One region of the Micromonospora sp. DH14 genome, then DNA from elsewhere that is predicted to be linked to it. Evidence: riboswitches for the same ligand, from Rfam matches in the RefSeq annotation. Region 1 holds a riboswitch; each other region holds the start of a gene.
What was found. Region 1 has a riboswitch for cyclic di-AMP ahead of QCZ28_RS01775 (hypothetical protein). Riboswitches for the same ligand answer to the same signal wherever they lie in the genome.
Positions count from the first base shown of each region.

Region 2: linked by a shared signal. The riboswitch ahead of QCZ28_RS28610 (NlpC/P60 family protein) and the one ahead of QCZ28_RS01775 (hypothetical protein) in region 1 are both predicted to bind cyclic di-AMP.
Region 3: linked by a shared signal. The riboswitch ahead of QCZ28_RS32220 (C39 family peptidase) and the one ahead of QCZ28_RS01775 (hypothetical protein) in region 1 are both predicted to bind cyclic di-AMP.

Region 1 covers NZ_JARVKT010000001.1:372,039-379,239, reverse strand. The annotation lists gene QCZ28_RS01805 (heavy metal translocating P-type ATPase) at 1-342, opposite strand, end outside; gene QCZ28_RS01800 (hypothetical protein) at 355-1,302, opposite strand; gene QCZ28_RS01795 (copper ion binding protein) at 1,316-1,525, opposite strand; gene QCZ28_RS01790 (metal-sensitive transcriptional regulator) at 1,621-1,917, shown strand; gene QCZ28_RS01785 (copper-translocating P-type ATPase) at 1,925-3,961, opposite strand; gene QCZ28_RS01780 (YibE/F family protein) at 4,322-5,692, shown strand; cyclic di-AMP (ydaO/yuaA leader) riboswitch at 5,859-5,989, shown strand; gene QCZ28_RS01775 (hypothetical protein) at 5,994-7,013, shown strand; gene QCZ28_RS01770 (carbonic anhydrase) at 7,071-7,201, opposite strand, start outside.
Region 2 covers NZ_JARVKT010000032.1:34,711-41,911, reverse strand. The annotation lists gene QCZ28_RS28615 (peptidoglycan recognition family protein) at 1-1,138, opposite strand, end outside; cyclic di-AMP (ydaO/yuaA leader) riboswitch at 1,374-1,509, shown strand; gene QCZ28_RS28610 (NlpC/P60 family protein) at 1,523-2,563, shown strand; gene dcd (dCTP deaminase) at 2,622-3,200, opposite strand; gene QCZ28_RS28600 (pyridoxamine 5'-phosphate oxidase family protein) at 3,300-3,857, shown strand; tRNA gene QCZ28_RS28595 (tRNA-Gly) at 4,117-4,190, shown strand; gene QCZ28_RS28590 (SigE family RNA polymerase sigma factor) at 4,351-4,884, shown strand; gene QCZ28_RS28585 (hypothetical protein) at 4,874-5,956, shown strand; gene QCZ28_RS28580 (2'-5' RNA ligase family protein) at 6,008-6,562, opposite strand; gene QCZ28_RS28575 (LD-carboxypeptidase) at 6,576-7,201, opposite strand, start outside.
Region 3 covers NZ_JARVKT010000046.1:155-7,355, reverse strand. The annotation lists gene QCZ28_RS32225 (hypothetical protein) at 1-347, shown strand, start outside; gene QCZ28_RS32220 (C39 family peptidase) at 421-1,260, opposite strand; cyclic di-AMP (ydaO/yuaA leader) riboswitch at 1,495-1,636, opposite strand; gene QCZ28_RS32215 (hypothetical protein) at 1,922-2,692, opposite strand; gene QCZ28_RS32210 (hypothetical protein) at 2,822-3,244, opposite strand; gene QCZ28_RS32205 (acyltransferase) at 3,337-4,566, opposite strand; gene QCZ28_RS32200 (glycosyltransferase) at 4,855-6,015, shown strand; gene pseI (pseudaminic acid synthase) at 6,137-7,189, shown strand.

The DNA of each region.
Region 1 (7,201 bases):
GACCATGGCCAGCAGGACCACCGGCACGCTCAGGGCCACCGAGACCCAGAGCCGGGTACGCGGGCCCCGCAACGGGTCGACCGGAGTTTCCGCGCTGGGCGGGGCCGGCAGCGCCGCCGTGTAGCCGGTCTTCTGGACGGTCTCGATCAGGTCGTCCGGCGTGACGTCGTCGGCGTACCGGACTGTCGCCTTCTCGGTGGCGTAGTTGACGGTGGCGCTCACCCCGTCCATCCGGTTGAGCTTCTTCTCGATCCGGGCGGCGCACGCGGCGCAGGTCATCCCGCTGATCGCGAGTTCGATCCGGTTCGGCGCCTCGGGCAGCGGTCTGCTGGTGGTGGTCATCGTCTGGTCCCGTCAGTTGTGTCCGTGCCCGGGGGTGCCGTGGTCGGCCGTGGCGGTCGGCGCGGGCCCGCTCGGGCCGCTGACGTCTCCGGCCGCGGCAGCGCCGGCGACGACGGTGAACTCGGCGGTGCGCACCTGCCCGCCGTGCTTGAAGTCGAGGTAGAGCCGGTAGCTGCCGGCCGAGGGCACCTCGGCGAAGAAGGTGACCGCCGGGCCGGGCTGGGTACGCCCGTCGCCTGGCGTCCCGTCCGGGTGCACGTGCAGGTACGCCAGGTCACCCCGGCGCAGCGCCACCAGGTGCCCGTACGCGCCCAGGTAGGGCTCCAGGTCGGTGACCGGCTGCCCGTCCCGGCTGATGCTCAGGGTCAGCGACGACGTACGGCCCGGCTGCGGCGCACCGGTCAGGGTGACCGTGTAGCCGTCGACGGTGGTGCTGGTCGCCGGGGCGGGCAACGGCCGTTCGGTCAGCTCGCCGGGGACTGTCACGTCGACGCCGAGGGTCAGCGGCCCGCCCCCGGCCGGGGTGAAGTCGGCGAACGCCCGCCACTGCCCGGGGCCGGCCAGCGGGGTGTCGACCCGCCAGGTGCCGTCCGGGGCCAGCTCGGGGTGGACGTGGCGGAAGCCGGAGAGATCCCGTCGGGCGACGATCAGGTGCATCTGCTTGTCGTGCGCCACCTCGTACCGGGTGACCGGTCGGCCGTCCGGGCCGGCGATCCGGAAGGCGAACTCGCCGGCCGGGGCGTCGACCGGTTCGAGGGTGTAGCCGTTCTCGGAGACGAGCAGCCCGCCGGGGAGCTGGTCGGCCGTCCCGCCGTGCTCGTCGGCCGACGGGGTGGCGGCAGTGTCGTGCCGGCTCTCGGCGACCGTGGCGGGGTCGACGACCCGGCCGATCCCGTAGGTGGCGCCGAAGACCGCCGTCAGGCCGACGGCGAACCCGGCCAGTTTCGTCACGGTGCGCACGCCGGCCCTCCGATCACGCGTCGACGAGGTCGTAACCGGCCTCGTCGACGGCGGCCCGGACGACAGCGGTGTCCAGCGGCTGATCGCTGCTGACGGTGACCCGGCCGGAGGCGAGATCGACCTGGACGTCTGACACGCCCGCGAGGGCACCGACCTCGGCGCTCACGGCGCTGACGCAGTGCCCACAGGTCATGCCCTGCACCTGGTACGTCGTGTTGACCATCGGATCGTCTCCTTTACGGTACCGGTACCCGGTGGGGGTATCCCACCGGGACACGACCGTACCATACCCCCCAGGGGTACGCTATCCTGGTCGGCATGACCGCACCCACCCCGATCCGCGGATACACCGCCAGCAAGGATCAGCTGCTCGCGCGGCTCCGCCGCGTCGAGGGCCAGGTCCGGGGCATCGAGAAGATGGTCGACGACGACCGCTACTGCATCGACGTGCTCACCCAGATCTCCGCGATCCAGGCCGCCCTCGACAAGGTGGCCCTGGGGCTGCTCGACGGGCACGCCCGGCACTGCATGCACGAGGGCGCCGCCGAGGGCAGGGCCGACGAGATGGCCACCGAGATGATGGCGGCGGTCGGCCGGCTCATGAAGCGCGGCTGACGGCTCCTCAGTCCGGCACGGGATAGAGACGGACGCGCCGCAGCAACTGCGCGTTGAGCGCCACCACGATGGTGGACGCCGACATCAGCACCGCGGCCACCGCCGGGCTCAACGTCACCCCGGCCCCGGCCAGCACCCCGGCGGCCAGCGGCAGCGCCACCACGTTGTAGCCGGCCGCCCAGGCCAGGTTCTGTCGCATCTTCCGGTACGACGCCCGGGACAGCCGGACCACCGCCCCCACCCCGCGCGGGTCCGAGGACGCCAGCACCACCCCGGCGGACTCGATCGCCACATCGGTGCCCGCGCCGATGGCGATGCCCACGTCCGCTCGGGCCAGCGCCGGCGCGTCGTTCACCCCGTCGCCCACCATCGCCACCACCAGCCCCCGCCGCTGCAGCTCGGCCACCCGATCGTCCTTCTCCGCCGGCAGCACCTCGGCGAAGACCTCGTCGACGCCGGGCCGGAACCCGAGGTCGGCGGCGACCGCCTCGGCCACCGGCCGCGCGTCACCGGTGATCATGGCGATGGTGCGGACACCCTCGGCCCGCAACTCGTCGACGGCGCGCCGGGCCTCCGGACGCACCTCGTCGGTCAACGCGAACGCGCCGAGCACGGCGTCCGGCAACCGCACCAGGTGCAGCACCGCGGCACCCCGCGCCGACCACCGCCCGGTCGCCACCTCCAGCTCGGCCGGCAGCGACACGTCCAGCTCGCGCAGCAGCGTCGGCCCGCCCACCGCGTACCGCGCACCGTCGATGGTCGCCTGCACCCCGCGGCCCGGCAGCGACCGGAATTCGGCGGCACGGGCCGGGCCGGTCGACCCGGCCGCCGCCACTATCGCCCGGGCCAACGGATGTTCGCTCTCCGACTCGACGCCGGCCGCGATCCGCAACACCTCGTCCCGCTCGACGCCAGGCACCGTCACCAGGTCGGTCACCCCGTGCTCGCCCCGGGTCAGGGTGCCGGTCTTGTCGAAGAGCACCGCGCCGACGGTCCGCATCCGTTCCAACGCCAGTCGGTCCTTGACCAGGATCCCGGACCGCGCGGCGAGCGCGGTGGAGAGCGCGACGACCAGGGGGATGGCGAGACCCAGCGCGTGCGGGCAGGCGATCACCAGGACGGTGACCGCACGGACCACCGCCTCGTCCGGCTGACCGAGCGCGGTCCAGACCAGCACGGTCAGCACGGCGGTGCCGGTGGCCAGGTAGAACAGCGCGGCGGCGAACCGGTCGGCCAGCAACTGGGCGCGCCCACCCGAGCCCTGCGCCTGCGCGACCATCCGCTGGATGCCGGCGAGGGCCGTCTGCTCACCCACCGCCTCGACGCGTACCCGGATCGCCGAGTCGGTGGCGACGGTGCCGGCCACCACCCGGTCGCCCGTCGACCGGGCGACCGGTCGCGACTCGCCGGTGATCATCGACTCGTCCAGCTCGGCGCCGCCCTCGACGACCCGGCCGTCCGCCGGCACCCGACCTCCCGGCCGGACCAGCACCACGTCGCCGATCCGCAGACCGACCACCGGCACCGCCTCGACCCGACCGTCCGCCGCCACCCGTTCGGCCTCGTCCGGCAGCAACGCGGCCAACGCCGCCAGCGCACCCCGGGCCTGCCCGATGGCCTTCATCTCCTGCCAGTGCCCGAGCAGCATGATGGTGACCAGCGCTGCCAACTCCCACCAGAAGTCCAGGTCGAACGCGCCGACGCTGGTCGCCAGGGACGCGGTGTAGGCGACGGTGATCGCCATCGCGACCAGCAGCATCATCCCCGGCGCGTGGTCCCGCACCTCCCGGACCGCGCCGACCAGGAACGGCCAACCACCCCACCAGAACACCACCGAGCCGAGCACCGGGCCCACCCAGGACCGGCCGGGAACGTCGTCCAGGGCCAGGCCCAGCTGGTCCGACACGAGATGACTCGTCAGCACCACCGGGACGGTCAACACCAGGCAGACCCAGAACCGGCGGCGGAACATCGCCGGATCGTGCCCGGCGTGCTTGTCGTGCCCGGAATGCCCGGAATGCCCGGTGGGCCTGTCGTGCGGCATCGGTCCGGCGTGTTGCCGATGGTCGGGGTCGGACGGCGACGGAGCGGGCATGACTCCAACATGCCGGTCCGAGGGCCACCACGCGAGCGATTCGGCCACCGACACTCCGCCACGACCTGCGACCCCGCCACCGGCTGGCTAGCATCTCCCCGATGGCCCTCCGGATGCCGCCGCGCAGTCGGGCACTGACGCCGCCACGACGTGACGTCGGCTCCGGCAGGCCGGGCCGAGCACTGACCGTCCGTGATCAAGCGGTCGTCAGGCAGCGAATCGTCCCGCCGACCGCCGCGTTTCCCCCGAAACGGTGAACCGCCCGGCTCGCTGACCCGTACCCCGCACCGGATCGTTGGGAGTCTCGCCTTGGGTTCCGACCACACCCGCCCGGCTCCGTCCGCCCCACCGAGGGTGCGACGGATCCTCGTCGTGACGGTGGTACCCCTCTTCGTCGCCACCGTGCTGGCCGCGGTGCTGCTCTGGCCGCGCGGCGGGTCACCGCAGACCGACGGCGGCGCGGACGTGCCGCGCTACCCCGGCACTGTCACCCGGGTGGTGAACGAGCCGTGCCCGCCCGCGCCGTCGGTCCCCGAGGGCACCCCGAGGGTCGGCAACGAACGGTGCGGCACCGTCGACGTCCGGGTGGACGACGGGCCGACCGTCGGCCAGCAGGTACGGACGCCGGTGCCGGACGGGCCCGGCGCACCCCGGGTCCAGGTCGGCGACGAGGTCATCCTGGTCGAGCTGACCGATCCCACCGATCCCACCACCAGCAACTGGAACATCGCCGAGCACCAACGCGGCACCCCGATGATCTGGCTGGCGGTGGTCTTCGCGGCCGCGATCGTCGCGTTCGGTCGGTGGCGGGGTCTGGCCGCGCTCGCCGGACTGGCCGCCAGCTTCGCCATCCTGCTCACCTTCGTGCTGCCGGGTATCGGTGCCGGCAGGTCACCCCTGCTGGTGGCGGTGGTCGGGGCGGCCCTGATCATGTTCGTGGTGCTCTATCTGACGCACGGGGTCACCGCACAGACCTCGGTCGCCGTGCTCGGCACCCTGGGCAGCCTGGTGCTGACCGGCGCACTCGCCACCATCGCCACGGCCGCCACCCACCTCACCGGCTTCGGCAGCGAAGACGCCACCACCTTGTCGATGTTCCAGGGCGACGTGGACCTGCACGGACTGCTGCTCGCCGGGATCATCATCGGATCGCTCGGGGTGCTCGACGACGTGACGGTCACCCAGGCGGCCACCGTCACCGAACTGGCCAACGCCAACCCCGGCCTCACCCGGTTGCAGCTGTACCGGGCGGCCACCCGGGTCGGTCGCGCGCACATCGCCTCCACTGTCAACACCATCGTGCTGGCGTACGCGGGCGCGTCGCTGCCCCTGCTGCTCCTGCTCACCGCCGACGCGCGACCGATCGGGCAGATCCTCACCAGTGAGTTCCTCGCCCAGGAGATCGTCCGCAGCGCGGTCGCCACCCTCGGTCTGATCGCCGCCGTGCCGCTGACCACCGGGCTGGCCGCGGTGGTGACCGCCGCCGGGCGTACCGATGCCGTGCCGCCGGCCGACGCTCCCGCCGCGCGCCCCCAGCCGGACCGCAGCGAGGCACTCGCCGCGCTCAGCTCACCGCGAACGGCCGGCTCCAACGAGCCGGACCGGCAGCGGACCGCACCCCCACCCGAGGCCACCGACCGGTGGCCGGAGTCGAACAGGAGCACGGATACGGCATGGTGACACTCCTCAGCGTGACCAGATCGGGCAACCACCCTGAGAACCACGTCACTGGTCACTCAACGCTATGGCGAAATGACGTTTTTGGTCGGCATCCAGGCGTAGCTCAGCCGGTCGACTCTCGGGTAACCTCGCTGCCGGTCACCGATGAAGGCGCGAAGCGGCGCCTGCGGTGCCACCGCCCAATCGCCAACCGGCGAGCCGGGGACCCAGGTACGTGGGGTGAATCCGCGTCAGCGGTAGGGGCCGCTTCCGCCCCGAACCCGTCAGCTAACCCGGTCGGCGGTCGACGGAAGGGAACATTGTGACGGCACCCCTACGCCGCTGGTTGACACCCGTGGTGGCCGTGATCGCCGCACTGACCGTGTTCGCCGGGCCACTCCCGGCGCACGCCGCCCCGACGAACCCCACACCGTCCGGGCACGAGGAGGACGGCGAGCCCAAGCTGCTCAACGACGTCATCGAGCAGGCCAACCGCGACTACTCCGCCGCCAAGTCCAAGCTGGACAAATCCAAGAAGCGGCAGAGCGAGTTGGCCGCGGAGGTCGACCGGGCCAACGCCGACCTGGCCGCGCTGGCCCCGCAGGTCGGGCAGATCGCCGCCCAGGCCTACCGGACCGGCCGGATCGGCGCGATCGCGATGCTGCTGGAGAGCGACGCCCCCGACTCGTTCGTCCAGCGCGCCGCGGTGCTCGACGAGATGAACATGGTCAACGAGAAGAAGCTCTCCGCGGTCAACGAGGCGAAGGCCCGCGCCGAGCAGGCCAAGCTGGCCCTCGACACCGAGGTCCGCGAGCAGCAGAAGCAGACCGCCCTGATGGCGAAGCGGAAGAGCGAGGCCAACAAGGCGCTCGCCCTCGTCGGCGGAAAGGGCTTCACCGGCGGCCTGGTGGACGCCACCTCCAAGGTCGCCAAGATCGGCCCGGGTCGCACCGCCGACGGTGACTGGAAGCCCCAGTCGTGCAGCGAGAACGACCCCACCACGTCCGGCTGCGTCACGCCGCGCACGCTGCACGCGTACAAGGAGGTCAAGGCGGCCGGCTTCAACCGGTTCGTCGGCTGCTACCGCCCCGGAGGGCCGTGGGAGCACCCGAAGGGCCGCGCCTGCGACTGGTCGCTGCAGAAGAGCGGCTTCTCGCCGTGGCACAACAACGACACCCGGATGTACGGCAACAACGTCGCCGCGTTCCTCATCCGTAACGCCGACCGGCTCGGCATCTACTACGTGATCTGGAACCGGCAGATCTGGTTCCCGGCCACCGGCTGGAGTTCGTACAGCGGGCCGTCGAACCACACCGACCACGTGCACATGTCGCTGCTCTGACCCGTACGACCCCGTTTCGAGGGCCGCTCCGCGTGACGCGGGGCGGCCCTCGTCGCGTCACACGGTGGCAGGGGCAGCCGGGTCGGCCGGGGTGGCCAGCGTCGCGAAGCCAGCCGGCACGGTGGCAACCGGGCGCACCGCCCCGGCGGCCAGCCGGTAGGACATCCCCACCACCGCGCACCGCCCCC
Region 2 (7,201 bases), on a different contig from region 1:
GGACCAGTTTCGCCGAGGTCCGGTACATCGCCTCGGTGTACCAGGTCCCCTGCGCCGCGAAGCCCTCGTGTTCCAGCCCGATCGACTTCGCGTTGACGTACCAGTTGCCGGCGTGCCAACCGACGTCCTTGGTCTTCACGTGCTGGGCGATGTGCCCGTCCACGGAGCGCAGCGAGTAGTGCCAGCTGACGTAGGTCGGATCCTGGACGAGTTGCAGGGTGGTCGCCCAACTCGCCTCGGTGTCGTGGATGACGATGTATTCGATCTTCTGCCGGGCGGGTCGGTCGGAGAGGTCGTGGTTGCCGTAGTCCCCGTCGCCGAACGCCTCGTAGGGTGCCGGGATCCATTCGCAGGAGATGGTGCGAGGGCACTCCACCCCGTCCGGGCGGGCCAGCCGGCGCAGGCCCAGCCGGTCCAACCAGGAACGCTCGGGCTGTACCGCGCGGGCCGGCAGGGTGATCCGCTGGCCGTCGTCGGCCACCCGGGACTCGCCCGCGCCGATGGTGGTGAAGACCTCGTCGGCGAAGGCCGCGGCGGCGTCGGCGCTGTCCGCGCCCGAGTAGCGGGCCACCGCGCCGTACCAGGCCGCCGGGTCGGTGTCGGCGCCGACGGGGGCGTCCAGCTCCCGTTGGTACGCGCTGAGCAGCGCCGCCCCACCCCGGATGTTGAGGCCCGCGTCGGTGCGCAGTGCCTCGGGGGTGACTCCGGTCAGCGTGGCGGCGGCGTCCACGGTCTGCAACGCGGCGGTGGACGGCGCGGGGGCCTCGACCGGTCGGGGCGCGGGCACCCGGGCCGGACGCGAGTCGTCGCCGCGCGGGTCCTCGGCACCGGCGTCGTGGTGACCGCGCCCGGGTAGGGCGGCCACGTGCCGGGCGTCGGTCAGGTGCATCGGGCCGTAGCCGCCACTGGTGCTCGGTGTGCCGGCGTTGGTGTCCCAGCGGGACTCCAGGTAGGAGACGCCGAGCAGCACGACTGTCGGCACCCCGTACTCGGTGGCCGCGGCGGCGTACTGCTGCTGACGGCCGGTGGTGGGCGCGGCGGCGGCCGGGCCGACGGAGAGTGGCACCGTGGTCGCGGCGGCGACCACGGCGGCGGCGAGCAGTGCGCGCCAGCCGGTCGACAGGGTTGGATGGTGCATCGAACCCCCTAGATTCTCGCGGAGTGAGGTCAGGTCACCATCGCGCCGTCCGGGAGGTCAGGTCAATACCTTTCCATCTATCGAAGCATGGGGAAAGAATTCTTCACACACGGTCGGTGACCTCGTCCAATCGGTACGGAGTGTCACGGCCGTGCGGGTTGCGGATCGGTAACGAACGTCTCTACTCTGGTCATTCGTCGGGCCGACAGCAGCTCCGCCCAGCCCGGGCGGTAACGGACCGACACCGCCGAGTCGTTTCCGAGCGAACCGGGGACCCAGGTCCCTCGGGGTGAATCCGCAGCCACTGCGGTAGGGCGCCGACTTCCCGCCCGAACCCGTCAGCTAACCCGGTAGGCGGTCAGGAAGAAGGAGTACGGAACCCCGGTGGCACTCCATGCCCCGCGGCCGTCGTCCGAGCGGTCGGCACCAGCCGGCCCGACGTCGATCGTGCCGCGCCCACGCTGGTCCCGCTTCACCACCGCACTCGCCGCCCTGGCCGGCATCGCCGTCGTCCTGACCGGCAGTGCCACGGCGGCCCACGCCGACCCGTCGGTCGCCGAGATCGAGCGCCAGATCGACGCCGACTGGAACAAGCTCGAACCGATCATCGAACGGCACAACGCCACCCGCATCGACCTCGCCGCCAAGCGCAAGCAGGCCGACGCGCTGGCCGCCCGGATCGCCCCGCTGGAGCGCCAGGTCGACGCTGCGATGGACAAGGTCGGCGCCCTCGCCGCCCGTGCCTACAAGGGTGAGAACGTGTTGACCGTCAACGCGGTGCTGGGCAGCCGGTCGCCCAGCGAGGTGGTCGGCCAGCTCGAGATGCTCGACCGCTTCGCGCACAACCAGCAGAAGGACGTACGCGAGGTCGCCGACCTGCGCGACCAGCTGGCCGCGCAGAAGGCGCCGCTGGACGAGATGGTGGCCCAGCTGACCCGCACCGAGGCTCAGCTGGCGGCGAAGAAGAAGCAGATCAACGAAGAGATCGACCGCCTGCAGAAGCTGCGCCTCAAGGTGTACGGCAACGGTGGCGGTGGCCCACTGCGCCCGGCGCCCTGCCCGGGCAGCTACCCCGGCGGCGGCGCGGGCACCGCTGTCAAGTTCGCCTGCGCCCAGATCGGCAAGCCCTACGTCTGGGGTGCCGAGGGTCCGAACTCGTACGACTGCTCCGGGCTGATGCTGGCCGCCTGGGCGAAGGCCGGCGTGTCGCTGCCGCACAACGCCGCCGCGCAGAGCCGCGTCACGAAGAACGTCAGCAGGGGCGACCTGCGCCCCGGCGACCTGGTCTTCTACTACAGCGACATCCACCACGTCGGCATGTACGTCGGCGGCGGCTGGGTGGTGCACGCCTCACAGGCCGGTCAACCGGTCAAGATGAAGAAGGTCGACGACGGCCCGATCCACAGCTACGGCCGCCCGGGCTGACCCCGGGTGACGAGAGGGCCCGCCGCGATCCGTCGCGGCGGGCCCTCGTCGTCGTGGTTCAGCGGGTGGGCCAGGTGCGCCAGTGCTGCCAGGCGCGGCTCGGCGTCGGCCCCCGCTGGCCCTGGTAGCGCGAGCCGTAGACCACCGAGCCGTACGGGTGCTCGGCCGGCGAGGAGAGCCGGAAGATGCAGAGCTGCCCGATCTTCATACCGGGCCACAGGGTGATCGGCAGGTTCGCCACGTTCGAGAGTTCCAGCGTCACGTGACCGGAGAAGCCCGGGTCGATGAAGCCGGCGGTGGAGTGGGTGAGCAGCCCGAGCCGGCCCAGGGAGCTCTTGCCCTCCAGTCGGCCGGCGAGCTGGTCACCCAGCGAGATGACCTCCAGCGTCGAGGCGAGCACGAACTCCCCGGGGTGCAGCACGAACGGCTCGCCGTCGGGGACCTCGACCGCCGAGGTCAGGTCGTCCTGCTGCATGGCGGGATCGATGTGGGTGTAGAGGTGATTGTTGAAGACCCGGAACAGCCGGTCGAGTCGGACGTCGATGCTGGACGGTTGGACCAGGGTGGGCTCGAACGGCTCCAGGCCCAGCGTGCCGGCCTTGATCTCGGAGACCAGGTCGCGGTCGGAGAGCAGCATCGGACCACCATAGCCGCGTTGCCGAAACTGCCCGGATTCGGTGCCGGTGACCAGCGCGTCGAGGTCGCTGCTCGTACATTTGTTCGATAGAATGCCCACATGGCTTCCTGGTCCGAATTCGCCGCCGACGAGCCCCGACTCGCCGACGGGATCCGCGTTCTCCTCCAGCAGTACGGGCCGGGCTTCGGCTATCTGGCCACGGTCCGTGCCGACGGCGGGCCCCGCGTCCATCCGGTCTCCCCGGTCATCACCGCCGAGGGGCTGTTCTGCTTCATCATCGACTCGCCCAAGCGCCGTGACCTCGAACGGGACGGCCGCTACGCGCTGCACTCGTTCCCGGCCGAGGAGAGCGACGACGAGGCGTACGTGGCGGGGCGGGCCCGTCCGGTGACCGATCCGGTCCGGGTGGCGCAGCTGGCGCAGAGCGCCCGCGCCGAGCCGCAGGTCGACTGGCGGCTCTTCGAGTTCACCATCGACGTGGCGATGCTCACCCGCCGTGAGCAGCACATCGCGGGCGTCCCCGGCCTCGCGCCGGGTCGGCCGGCCGTGCGGGTCTGGCTCGACCCAAACGCCCCGTCGGCGGTGGCCACCCCACTGGCCGTCCCGCCGACGCGCCCGACCCGCCTCAGCCGTGACGTCCAGTGCACGGCCGCCTGACGGGGCCGGAAGATCGTCGGTGTCGGCTCCGTCCTCACGGAGCCGACACCGGGCTGTACGTGCGCCCGCCGCCGGCACCCCGCATGATCAACTCGGTTTCCGTGAAACCGCGCTATCCCGCCGCTTCGGACGCCCCGATTTTCAGCAAGCCGAGTGGATCAACCCGGGTCGGCGCGGGTCGTGCGGTATGCGGACACCTGCGGCCGGCGGGGGTGCCTGGGTGCACGGGCTCGACGACTCGGGTACAGTGGTGCCGCTTGCGGGTGTAGTTCAATGGCAGAACATCAGCTTCCCAAGCTGACAGTGCGGGTTCGATTCCCGTCACCCGCTCCACGTGCGAAGGCCCTGGCCAGGACGAGAGTCCCAGCCAGGGCCTTCGATGCTGTTGCGGCCAGCAGCTCTCGCGCCCGACAGTGAAGACCCCGAACCCCGGCCGTTCCCGCGTTAACCTCGCCGGCCTCCCAGAGCGTTCAAGTGGTGGGAGGTACACACCATGCAGCGACCGCGGGACCTGGTGCCACCGGAAGGCTTCGCCGAGTTCGTCGCGGGGCGCTCAGATGCACTGCTGCGTTCGGCCTGGCTGCTCACCGGTGATGCCGGGCGCGCCGAGGACCTGTTGCAGACGGTCCTGGCGGACGTCTGGCGGCGCTGGGCCACGATCAACAGTGCCGGGCATCCCGAGGCGTACCTGCGTCGGGCGTTGTTCACCACCTACGTCTCCTGGTGGCGGCGGCGTTGGCGCAGTGAGGTTCCGAGCCAGCCACCGGACGAGCCCTCACGGGGCGACATGGCAGGTGAGTCCGCCGACCGCGACGCGGTACGCCGCGCCTTGGCCCGGCTCAGCCGGCAGCAGCGGGCGATCGTGGTGCTCCGCTACGTCGAGGACCTGACGGTGCAGCGGACAGCGGAAGTGCTCGGCTGCTCGCACAACACGGTCAAGGTGCAGGCCTTCCGTGCCCTACGGATTCTGCGTACCGATCCGGATCTTGAGCTGTTCGCCACCTGGAGGTCGCGAAGTGACGCGTGAAGACGAGGACATCAGGCTCCTGTTGACCAACGCCGTTCCGCCGCTGACGCCGCCACCAGATCGGGTTGTCAAGGTGGCCAGACGGGTCCGCCGGCACCGGCAGCGCCTGATCGGAAGCACCGCGCTCGCCGTGGCCCTGGCCGTCGGGCTGGGCGTCGGAGGGGCGCAGATGCTCCACCGCGTCCCTTCACCCCATACGGCTGCCGATTCCGCCGGTCAGGGGCGGTGGACTTCATGCCTGGAGGCCGCACCGGAGATGATCGCGCGTGGCTTCCGTGTCCCGACCAGTGAAGCAGCAGCCCTGCCCCGTCTCGGCGATGACTTCATCCCCACCGCGGTCGTCGTCTGCGGGGTGGAGCGTCCTCCTGTCCGGTCCGAATGGCTTTTGACGGAGCGGCGCAGCGATGACGTCGCCGCCGTCGCCACCCTCGTCGCCGCCCTCCGCCGGCCCGACGCGCCGCAGCATCCCGGCTTCCCCTGCAGAGCGATCCTGCAGGAGGCACCCTGGCTCGCGCTCATCGACGCCGACGGCCGGTGGATGCGGCCCGGCATACCACTCGATTCCTGCCACGACAATCTGCCGGACGAGTTCCGGGCAGCGCTCGATGCTCTGCCGCTGACTACCGTGGCGACCCGTGCGGTCGCCGAGAGCGATTCGGCCAGAGCGGGTTGCAGCCAGCGCGAGGTCGACATGACATCCTTGGTGGCCGACCGTGAAGCCCGTGCCCTTCCAGAGCCGTTCCCCGCCGGGCAGCAGGTCCGCCTCTGCGTCTACTACGTGCCGAAGAGCAGGCAGGGGAATGGCGAGCCACTCGGCGAGTTCGCGCACGGAACGGTGCTGCCGGAGGACAGACGAGCGGCGATCGAGGGTGCGCTGCGGGCGTCTCGACCGGCGAACCCGTGCAGCACCCGTGCGAGCCGGTTCGCTCTGCTGATCCCACTGACCACCAGCGAGCCCCGCACCTACGTGGAACTCGACGGCTGTCGCCGAATCACCGTGCGAGTCGCTCCCGACCAACGGACTATCGGGCAGGGCGACGCCGCGCTGATCGAGCTGATCGACAAGCCATGACCTGTCGGGCGAGGCTTCCGGACAGGTCGGGCCACCGACAGCGCCTCGACGTCAGGCCGAGACCGTCTGGAGACCCGTACCAGGGGCGCCCAGCGGGAACTCGCCGACGGTGCGCCACGGGCTGACGTCCGGCGTTCCGGCGATCAGCCGGACCCTGTCGACGGCCGCGTGGATCGGCAGGTACCCGGAGACGGTCTCCGCCGCGTCGGTCAGCACGGGCTTGTCGGCGTCGTGACCGATGGTCAGGTGCGGCACCACGTCGCTGTGCGCCCCGCCGTACGGGGGTGCCTCAGGAAACCGTCGCCACACTGCCTCGGTGAGGTCGCGGAAGGGCCGATCTGGCTGCGGCGCGAGCCAGAGGACCGTGTCACCGAACCAGTCGACGTGCGTCAGCGCGACGTCGAACCGTGGTATCCCGGCGATGGTGTCCCGCAGCGTGGCCAAGGCCCGCTCGTCGATCTGCTCCGGAGGCAGGAACGGGTAGAGGACTGTCACGTGGGCTGGGACGCCCCACGAGGCGGCCCGGTCGAGTGATGCCCGAAACCGGCCCACCGCCTCCTCGGCCTCGGGTATCGGCACGATGAGCGCCGTCTGTGTCGGCTCCATACCCTGCGGCTCCCTATCGATAGTCGGCGAAGATTCGCCGTTGCACGCCATCGACGGTGACCGGGCCGCCGTGGGGCAGGATCCACTGTGGTCTGGTGTGGCCGAACGGGACGCCGACACAGACCACCGCCTCGGGGTTGTAGCGGGTCACTACGTCGACGACCGTGTCCCGCTGCTGCTCACGAAGCCGTGCCCGATCGTCGGCCGCGGGTCGACGGTTGTGGTCGGAGACCGGCGGACGGGCGACCACTACCGAGTCGACGGCGCCGAGGAGACCGCGTTCACCGAGCGATCGGACGATCCAGCCGACCTCGCGGGCGGGAAGGAGTTCTTCCGACGTCTCGATGAGCAGCACCCCGCCCTGAAGGACCTCGGGGGGAAACGGGAAGCGTCCCGCCGTCAGGATCCACTGGATGACCTCCAGGCAGCCACCCCAGGTACGGCCGGTGACCGCGCGCGACGGCCCGTACCAGCTCCACGGCTCGGTCGGTTCGCGCTTGCCGAAGGACTTCAACGCCTGCGGATCTGCCCAGTCGATGCCGATGTCCTCGGACTCACCCGGATCGGTGATCTCCAGCCGTTCCCCGGTGAGCAGGGCCGCTCGCAGCGACCGGACGTGGACGTCGTCGACGGCAGGCC
Region 3 (7,201 bases), on a different contig from region 1:
TGTTCGCCGCGACGATGCACCTGCCGCAGGAGAACCGGCAGAACGCCTGCGCCGGCGACGGCGACCGGGGCATCGCCAACAGCGGTATCCACCTCGGCGCGGACGCGACCACGCTGCTGAACGCGTCGACGATCCGCGTGGTGGGCATCGACGCGAACCGCACCGGCATCGCCCCGGGCACGCTCAGCGGCTACGGCATGACCGGGTACGGGTCGGCGGCCACCAGCGGTTCCAGCAAGATCGACTACTTGTTCGTCAGGGGCAGTGTGCAGTCGTCCGCCGTCGACCACACCGTGGTCGGGACGAAGTCGAACCACAAGGCGTTGTACGGCTTCATCACCTACTGACCGCACCGCCGAAGACGCCGCGGGCGCCGGCCCCTTGTGGGGGACGACGCCCGCGGCGGTCAGCGTGCCCGGGTCAGGCGGAGTAGCCCCGGCTGGCGATCCAGTTGGCCAGGTCGATCGTGGTGATCCAGTACGACGGGTCGGCCGCGTTGGCCGAGTCGGCGATCCGCACGGTACGGCCGTTGTCCTTGTAGCCCACGACGGCGATGTAGTGCCCGCCGCCGTAGGAGTGCCAGCCACCGTCGGTGTCGGTGGCGTCCCCGACGACGTTGGCCACCACGCCCCGGCCGTCGGTGATGGCCTTCACCACGTCAGCCTGGAGGCGGTCCATCTGGGCCGGGCTGGGCGCGCCGGCGAACATCCGGGTCCGGTACGGGGATCCCTTCACCTCGGCGTTGAGCACCCGGGTGGTGTCCTCGGCCGAGTTGGTGCCCATCTCGGTGGTGCCCAGCTCGGCGCCGAGCTCCTCCTGGGTGCGGTCGATGCCGGCGGCGCTGAGCGCGTTGCGGGTGGCCGCCGGTCCGCAGTTGTAGTAGGTGTTCTGCGCCTCGTAGTCGTAGTCGAGCACCTTGGTCGCGGGCGGCTTCGGCGGCGTCGGCTTACGGGTGAGGTCGGGGTTGCTCTTGGCCTTCGCGGCGGGAGACGCGGCGCTGGTGGTCGGCGCGGCGGTGGTCGGCGCGGCGCTGGCCAAGGGGGACGCGTCGCCACCGGAGGTGGCGATGTCGCTGCGCATCTCGGCGACGGTGGTCGCGGTGCGCTGGGTGGCCGGGGCGTCGTCGGCGGTGGTGAGCAGGGCGCCGCCGGTGGTGGCGATGGCGAGAGCCGCGGCGGAGGCGGCAACGATCTGGTACGGGCGCTCGGTGGCGAGGCGGCGGAGCTGACGCTGCAGGGTGTGCTTCACGGGGTCCTCCACGGATCGGGGGGGAGAGCGGCACACCGGGGCCGGACCGGTATCCGGGCAGGCGCCAGCGCGCGGACCGTGGTCCGCGGATGGTGAACCGCTCAGGGGAACGCCTGGCGTGGCCGGGCGGGGAAGGCGATGACCCGGGGGGTCAGCTCACCGTCACGCGACGATTGAGCGGGTGCACCGCCGCGCCGTGGAGGCGAGGGAACAACCGAGGGGTGGAAAGGTGCTGCACGAGGATGGGACTCCTTCCGACACCGCCTACCGGGTTAGCTGACGGATTCGGGCGGGAAGATCGCCCTACCGCGGGCCGTGGCTCGCGGATTCACCCCGGACTTACTGATGGGTCCCCGGTTCGTTGATCACGATTAAGCGGGTCGATGCGGCGTCGCTTCTTGCGATCGGTTACCGCACCGGACGGGACGACACTACTGGCCCCCCACAGGCCCTGCCAAGCGATGCTCACCTGCGCAAACCTCAATCTGCGCGGCAATTTCTGCGCGTATTGCCGATGATGTGACTCGATGGGACAACCGGTTACGGGCGCGCCTGCGGGCGACAACCGGACAGGCGACGAAGAACGCCACCATAATCGCGGGAACAATGGCGCGGCGCGCGCCGGACGTCCGATTTCACAATTGCGTGACCGGCCTCACATCACAGATCGGGCTCAACCCGCCCGGGCCGGGCGCCACCGTGCCACGACGGCCGGACGCCACGCCCCCGCCACCGTCCGGCGGGCGGGCACCGGGTTCGGGCGCAGCCGGGCCGCCGCCGCGTACGCCTCCTCGGCGAGGGTACGAGCCGACTCGGCGGCCAACTCCGCGTCACGCCAGGCGGCCCGCTCACGGTCGGCGGCCACCTGGTAGTCGGCCAGCCGCGCATCCCGGACCACCCGGCTGATCAGCACCTCCTGCTCGACCGGGTGGCGTCGGGGATCCCAGCCGTGCCGGTGCCCGAACACGTCACCGAGCTGCGCCATGCTCAGGTCACCCCGCCAGTACGCGGCCATCGCCGCCCGGTGCAGATAGCGCTCGCGGGCCGCGTACTCGGCGGGGGTGTGCGGGGTCCGTGGGGTGGGCAGCGCCCCGGCGCCCGCGAAGCGACGCGCGGCGGTGTCCGCCGCGTCGTACCCGGTCCAGGCCCGTTCCATCTGCTCCTGGGCGCTCAGCCAGGCGGCGCGTCGCCGCCTGGCTGTCGTCGCCGCGCCGGCCGCCGCGACGGCCACCTCCTCGGCGTAGCGGCGCAGGTCGGCGGCCTCGGCGGCGGCCACCTCCCGGGCGCTGGGCGCGGCCGGGAGCGGGTCGTCGGCGGGCCGGTCCCGTTCGGGGCGGGCGGCCAGCACGGTGAGCAGGCCCAGGGTCAGCAGGACCAGGGTCGACCAGATGGCGGCGGCCCGCGGCACCTCGGTCACGAACTGGTAGAAGACGACGGTCTCCATGGTCGGCACCTCAGGGAGAGAGCAGTGCGATGGGGCCGCACCGGCCGACGGGCCACGGCGGGACACCGGTCGGCGGGTGGGAAGCGGGTGGGGCGACAGGCGCGGCGGCGGGACGATCGTCCCGGTGGCTCAGCGCCGGGGTGGGGCCCGGCAGGCCCGACCGCTCGCACCGTCGACGAGGGGCAGCCGGTCGGACTCCGCCGCGCGGACCGGAAGCACGCCGGTCGCGGTGGCGCGGTGCTCCTCGGGGAGCGCCCCGGGCGAGTCGACAGCCCAGGCGGGAACGGCCTCCTCGACGGCGTCCGGTGGGATCGCCGCTGCCGGGCGCGCCGCAGCGTGCGCCCCGACGTGCCGACCGGAGGCCGCCAGCGGCCCGGCGGCGACGGAGGCCGACACGACGCTCGACGTTGGCACCGGGCTGGGCGTCGACGCGGCGGCCGTGGCCGGGCCTGCGCCGAGCGCCAGGGCCGCGACGACGGCGAGGCTGGCCAGCACCCGCGTCGCCCAGCGCGCCACCCACCACAGCGGACAGGTGAACGCGACCGGAAGCACGTCCCCACGCTACCGTCACGCCGAGCCGGGCGCACCGACCACGGGCGTGTCGGATCGCGCCGCGCCGACCCGTTTGACCAGGGTGGACGCTGTCAGCGCAGGTCGGCGTACGGTGATCGACCGTTGGCCGGACCGACCTCGTCGGCGGCCCCGCTCTCGGAGGCTGGTGCGTCGCCGTCACCGGCGGCCTGGGCACCGGCCACGCGTTGCCGGGGGACGGGCGCCGGCCGGGCCGGACGGCGCGGTGCGAGCCGGCGCATCATCGGGGTCTCGACGAAGCGGTGCAGCAGCCCGGCGAGGATCAGGTTCGCCACCAGGAAGCCGAGCACCACGGCGGGCCCACGCCAGCCCGCGAAGCCGGTCCCCCAGTCCCCGCTCCAGCGCAGCACGCTCGTCATCACCAGCACGTGCACCAGGTAGAAGGCGAACGAGACCTCACCGAGCCAGATCAACGGCCGGGACCGCCACGGCGAGCGCCGACCCCGCACGTCCGCGTCAGCGGCAGCGGTGATCACCAACAGGTACGCGACGGCGAGCAACGTGGTCCACAACTCGGCGCGGATCCACTGCGCGGCCGCCACCCAGGTGACCACGAAGATCGCGCTGGCCACGGCCAGACCCGGGCCGCGCCAGAGCCCTCGGCGCATCAACTCGGCCGCCACCGCGCCCAACCAGAACTCCAGCGACCGGACCGGCGGGAAGATCTGGGTGAACCACCACCGACTCACCTCCGGCACCAACTCCTGCGCCGGCCAGAGCGCGAGGATCAGCAGCGGCAGCGCGACGATCAGCGCCCAGAGCAGCTTCGGCCGGGCCCGGCGCAGCAGCGGCAGGGCGAGCGGCAGGCAGAGGTAGAAGAAGAACTCGCAGGAGAGCGACCAGCTGACGGTGTTGATGCTGTAGAACCAGCCCGGCCGGGGATCCCAGGCCTGCAACAGCAGCAGGTTCTCCAGCGCGGCCGCCGGCAGGACCGGGTCGGCGAACCACCAGGCGACCACCAGCGTCGCCGCCCACAGCACCAGGTGGTTCGGGTAGATCTTGGCGACCCGCCGCCGCCAGAAGGTCCGCCGGGAGTCACCCGGGCGGGCCGACCAGACCAGCACGAAACCACTGAGGATGAAGAAGAACTGCACCCCGGAGAGGCCCAGGGTGAACAGCGCGTCGACCACGGCCTTGTAGTCCGGCTCGGCGATGATCCGCATGGTGCCGGCGTGGAACCCGAAGACCAGCAGTGCGGCGATCCAGCGCAGCCCGGTCAGCGACGGCAGCCGGGGCAGGGCGGGTGCGGGTGGGGTGGCCGACATCGCGGCGACGCTCGTCATGCCGGGATCCCGGCGCTCGGCAGGGTCACCAGCACTGTCGTAGCCTCCTCGGCGCGGCGTCGGACGGCGCGACGGCGACGCCCGCGACGGCCCGGCAGGGCCGCACCGAGGCACCCTACCGGGTCACTCCCGGGTGAACCGGACGCGTCCCACCTCCCCGTTCTCCGCGCCACGGCACCGCCCGCCGGTCGGCGTTAACCTTCCGCTGCCCGGGAGTTCAGAGACTCCACCATCGGCGGCAACGTCAGGTTCCGGGGCCGGCCACCCGGGTCGTCGAAGGTGGCGGGCGTGGTCAATGAGCCGACGCACGCACCGCTGCTGAGCATCGTCGTGCCCGTGTACGGCGTCGAGGCGTACCTGTACCAGTGCCTTGAGTCGATCCGGGCCGACATCCCGGCCGGCGAGGCGGACGCGGTCGAGCTGATCGCCGTCGACGACGCCTCCCCGGACGGCTGCGGCGACATGCTCCGCGCGTACGCGGCCGGCCGCGACGGCGTCCGCGTCGTGCACCTGAGCAGCAACGTGGGCCTGGGGCTGGCCCGCAACGCGGGGCTCGACGTGGCCACCGGCCGGTACGTCTGGTTCGTCGACAGCGACGACTGGTTGCCGCCGGGCACCATCGCGGCGGTGCTGGACCGGCTGCGCCAGCACCAGCCCGACGTGCTGATGCTCGACCACCTGCGGGTGCACGAGGACGGTCGGCGGGAGGTCGACGCGAGCAGCCCGCTGCTGCGCGGGATCACCGGCGTCACCCGGCTGGCCGACCAGCCGCGCCTGCTGCGGGTGCAGCACACCGCCTGGAACAAGGTGGTCCGCCGGGACTTCATGGACGAGTTGGAGCTGCGCTTCTTCCCCGGCTGGTACGAGGACATCCCGTTCAGCCACCCCCTGCTCATCGGGGCCGAGAAGATCTCCGTGCTGGACCGGGTCTGCTACCTGTACCGGCAGGGCCGCCAGGGCGCGATCACCTCCACCCGCAGCGGCCGGCACTTCGACGCCTTCGCCCAGTACGAGCGCCTCATGGACTGGGTTGCCCGCAAACACCCGGACGAGCGGTTGCAGGCCGAACTCTTCGAGCTGATGATCAGCCACTACCTGGTGGTGGTGGGCAACGACGGCCGGCTGCACCCGCACCTGCGGCGCGACTTCTTCCACCGGGCCGCCGCGCACTACCGCCGGTACCTGCCCAGCGGCGGCTACCCGCTGCCCCCCGGTGCGACAGGGCTCAAGCACCGCCTTGTCGGACGGGGTGACTGGTTGGCGTACTCGGCGCTGCGCCAGGCCCACCGGGTCGCCGGTCGGCTGCGTCGGCCGGGCCCGGCGGCTGCCGACGGCGGTTCGCCAGCCGTCGACGAGGAACCGGGCCGACGGGCGGACGCCGCCCCGACCCGCGACGGTGCGCTCACCCCGGAGCGCCGGGACGCGCTGGCCGGCGGCCGGCTGCCGTGACCGACCCCACCGCACCCCGGGACGGCACCCGGCACCGTGGTTTTCCAGGTCGTCCGCCCGCCGGGTGGACGACGACAGCACCACCGCACTCCGGTGCGGGCGTACCTGAGCAGAGGTCGGAATGACGGCGACAATCAAGATCGGACCGCACGCGGTCGGTGCCGGTGAGCGACCGTTCGTGGTCGCCGAGATGTCCGGCAACCACAACGGCGATCTGAACCGGGCGCTGGCCATCGTCGACGCGGTGGCCGACAGCGGGGCGCACGCGCTGAAGCTCCAGACGTACCGGCCGGACACCATCACCATCGACGTCGACACCCCGGCGTTCCGGATCTCCAGCGGGCACGAGCTGTGGGGCGGGGAGAACCTGTACCGCCTGTACGAGCGCGCGCACACCCCGTACGAGTGGCACGCCCCGATCTTCGAACGGGCGCGCGAGCGTGGTCTGACCGTCTTCTCGTCACCGTTCGACGCGACCGCTGTGGAGCTGCTGGAGTCGCTGGACGCGCCCGCGTACAAGATCGCCTCGTCGGAGCTGGTCGACCTGCCGCTGATCCGACTGGTGGCCAGCACCGGCAAGCCCATGGTGATCTCCACCGGAATGGCGACGGTCGCCGAGATCGACGCCGCGGTGCGCACCGCCCGCGCCGGTGGCGCGGCGGGCATCATCCTGCTGGCCTGCACCGCGTCCTACCCGGCGCCGGCGGCCGACAGCAACCTGCGCCGGCTGCCGGTGCTGGCCGGTGCGTTCGACGTGCCGGTGGGCCTCTCCGACCACACGCCCGGCATCGGGGTGGCGGTCGCCTCGGTGGCGCTCGGCGCCTGCTTCATCGAGAAGCACGTGACGCTGGACCGGGCCGACGGCGGCGTGGACTCGGACTTCTCGCTGAACCCGGCGGAGCTTTCGGCTCTGGTCGCCGAGTCAGGCCGGGCGTACGCGGCCCTGGGCGGCACCGCGATCGGCCCGACCCCCGCCGAGCGGGAGGGGCTGCGGTTCCGCCGGTCGCTCTTCGTCGTCGAGGACGTCCGGGCCGGCGACCCGGTGACCCCGCAGAACGTCCGCTCGATCCGCCCAGCCGGCGGTCTGTCCCCGGTGGAGATCGACCGGGTCCTCGGCCGCACCTTCACCAGCGACGTCCCCCGAGGAACCCCCCTCACCTGGGACCTGATCTAAAGCGCCGCCCCG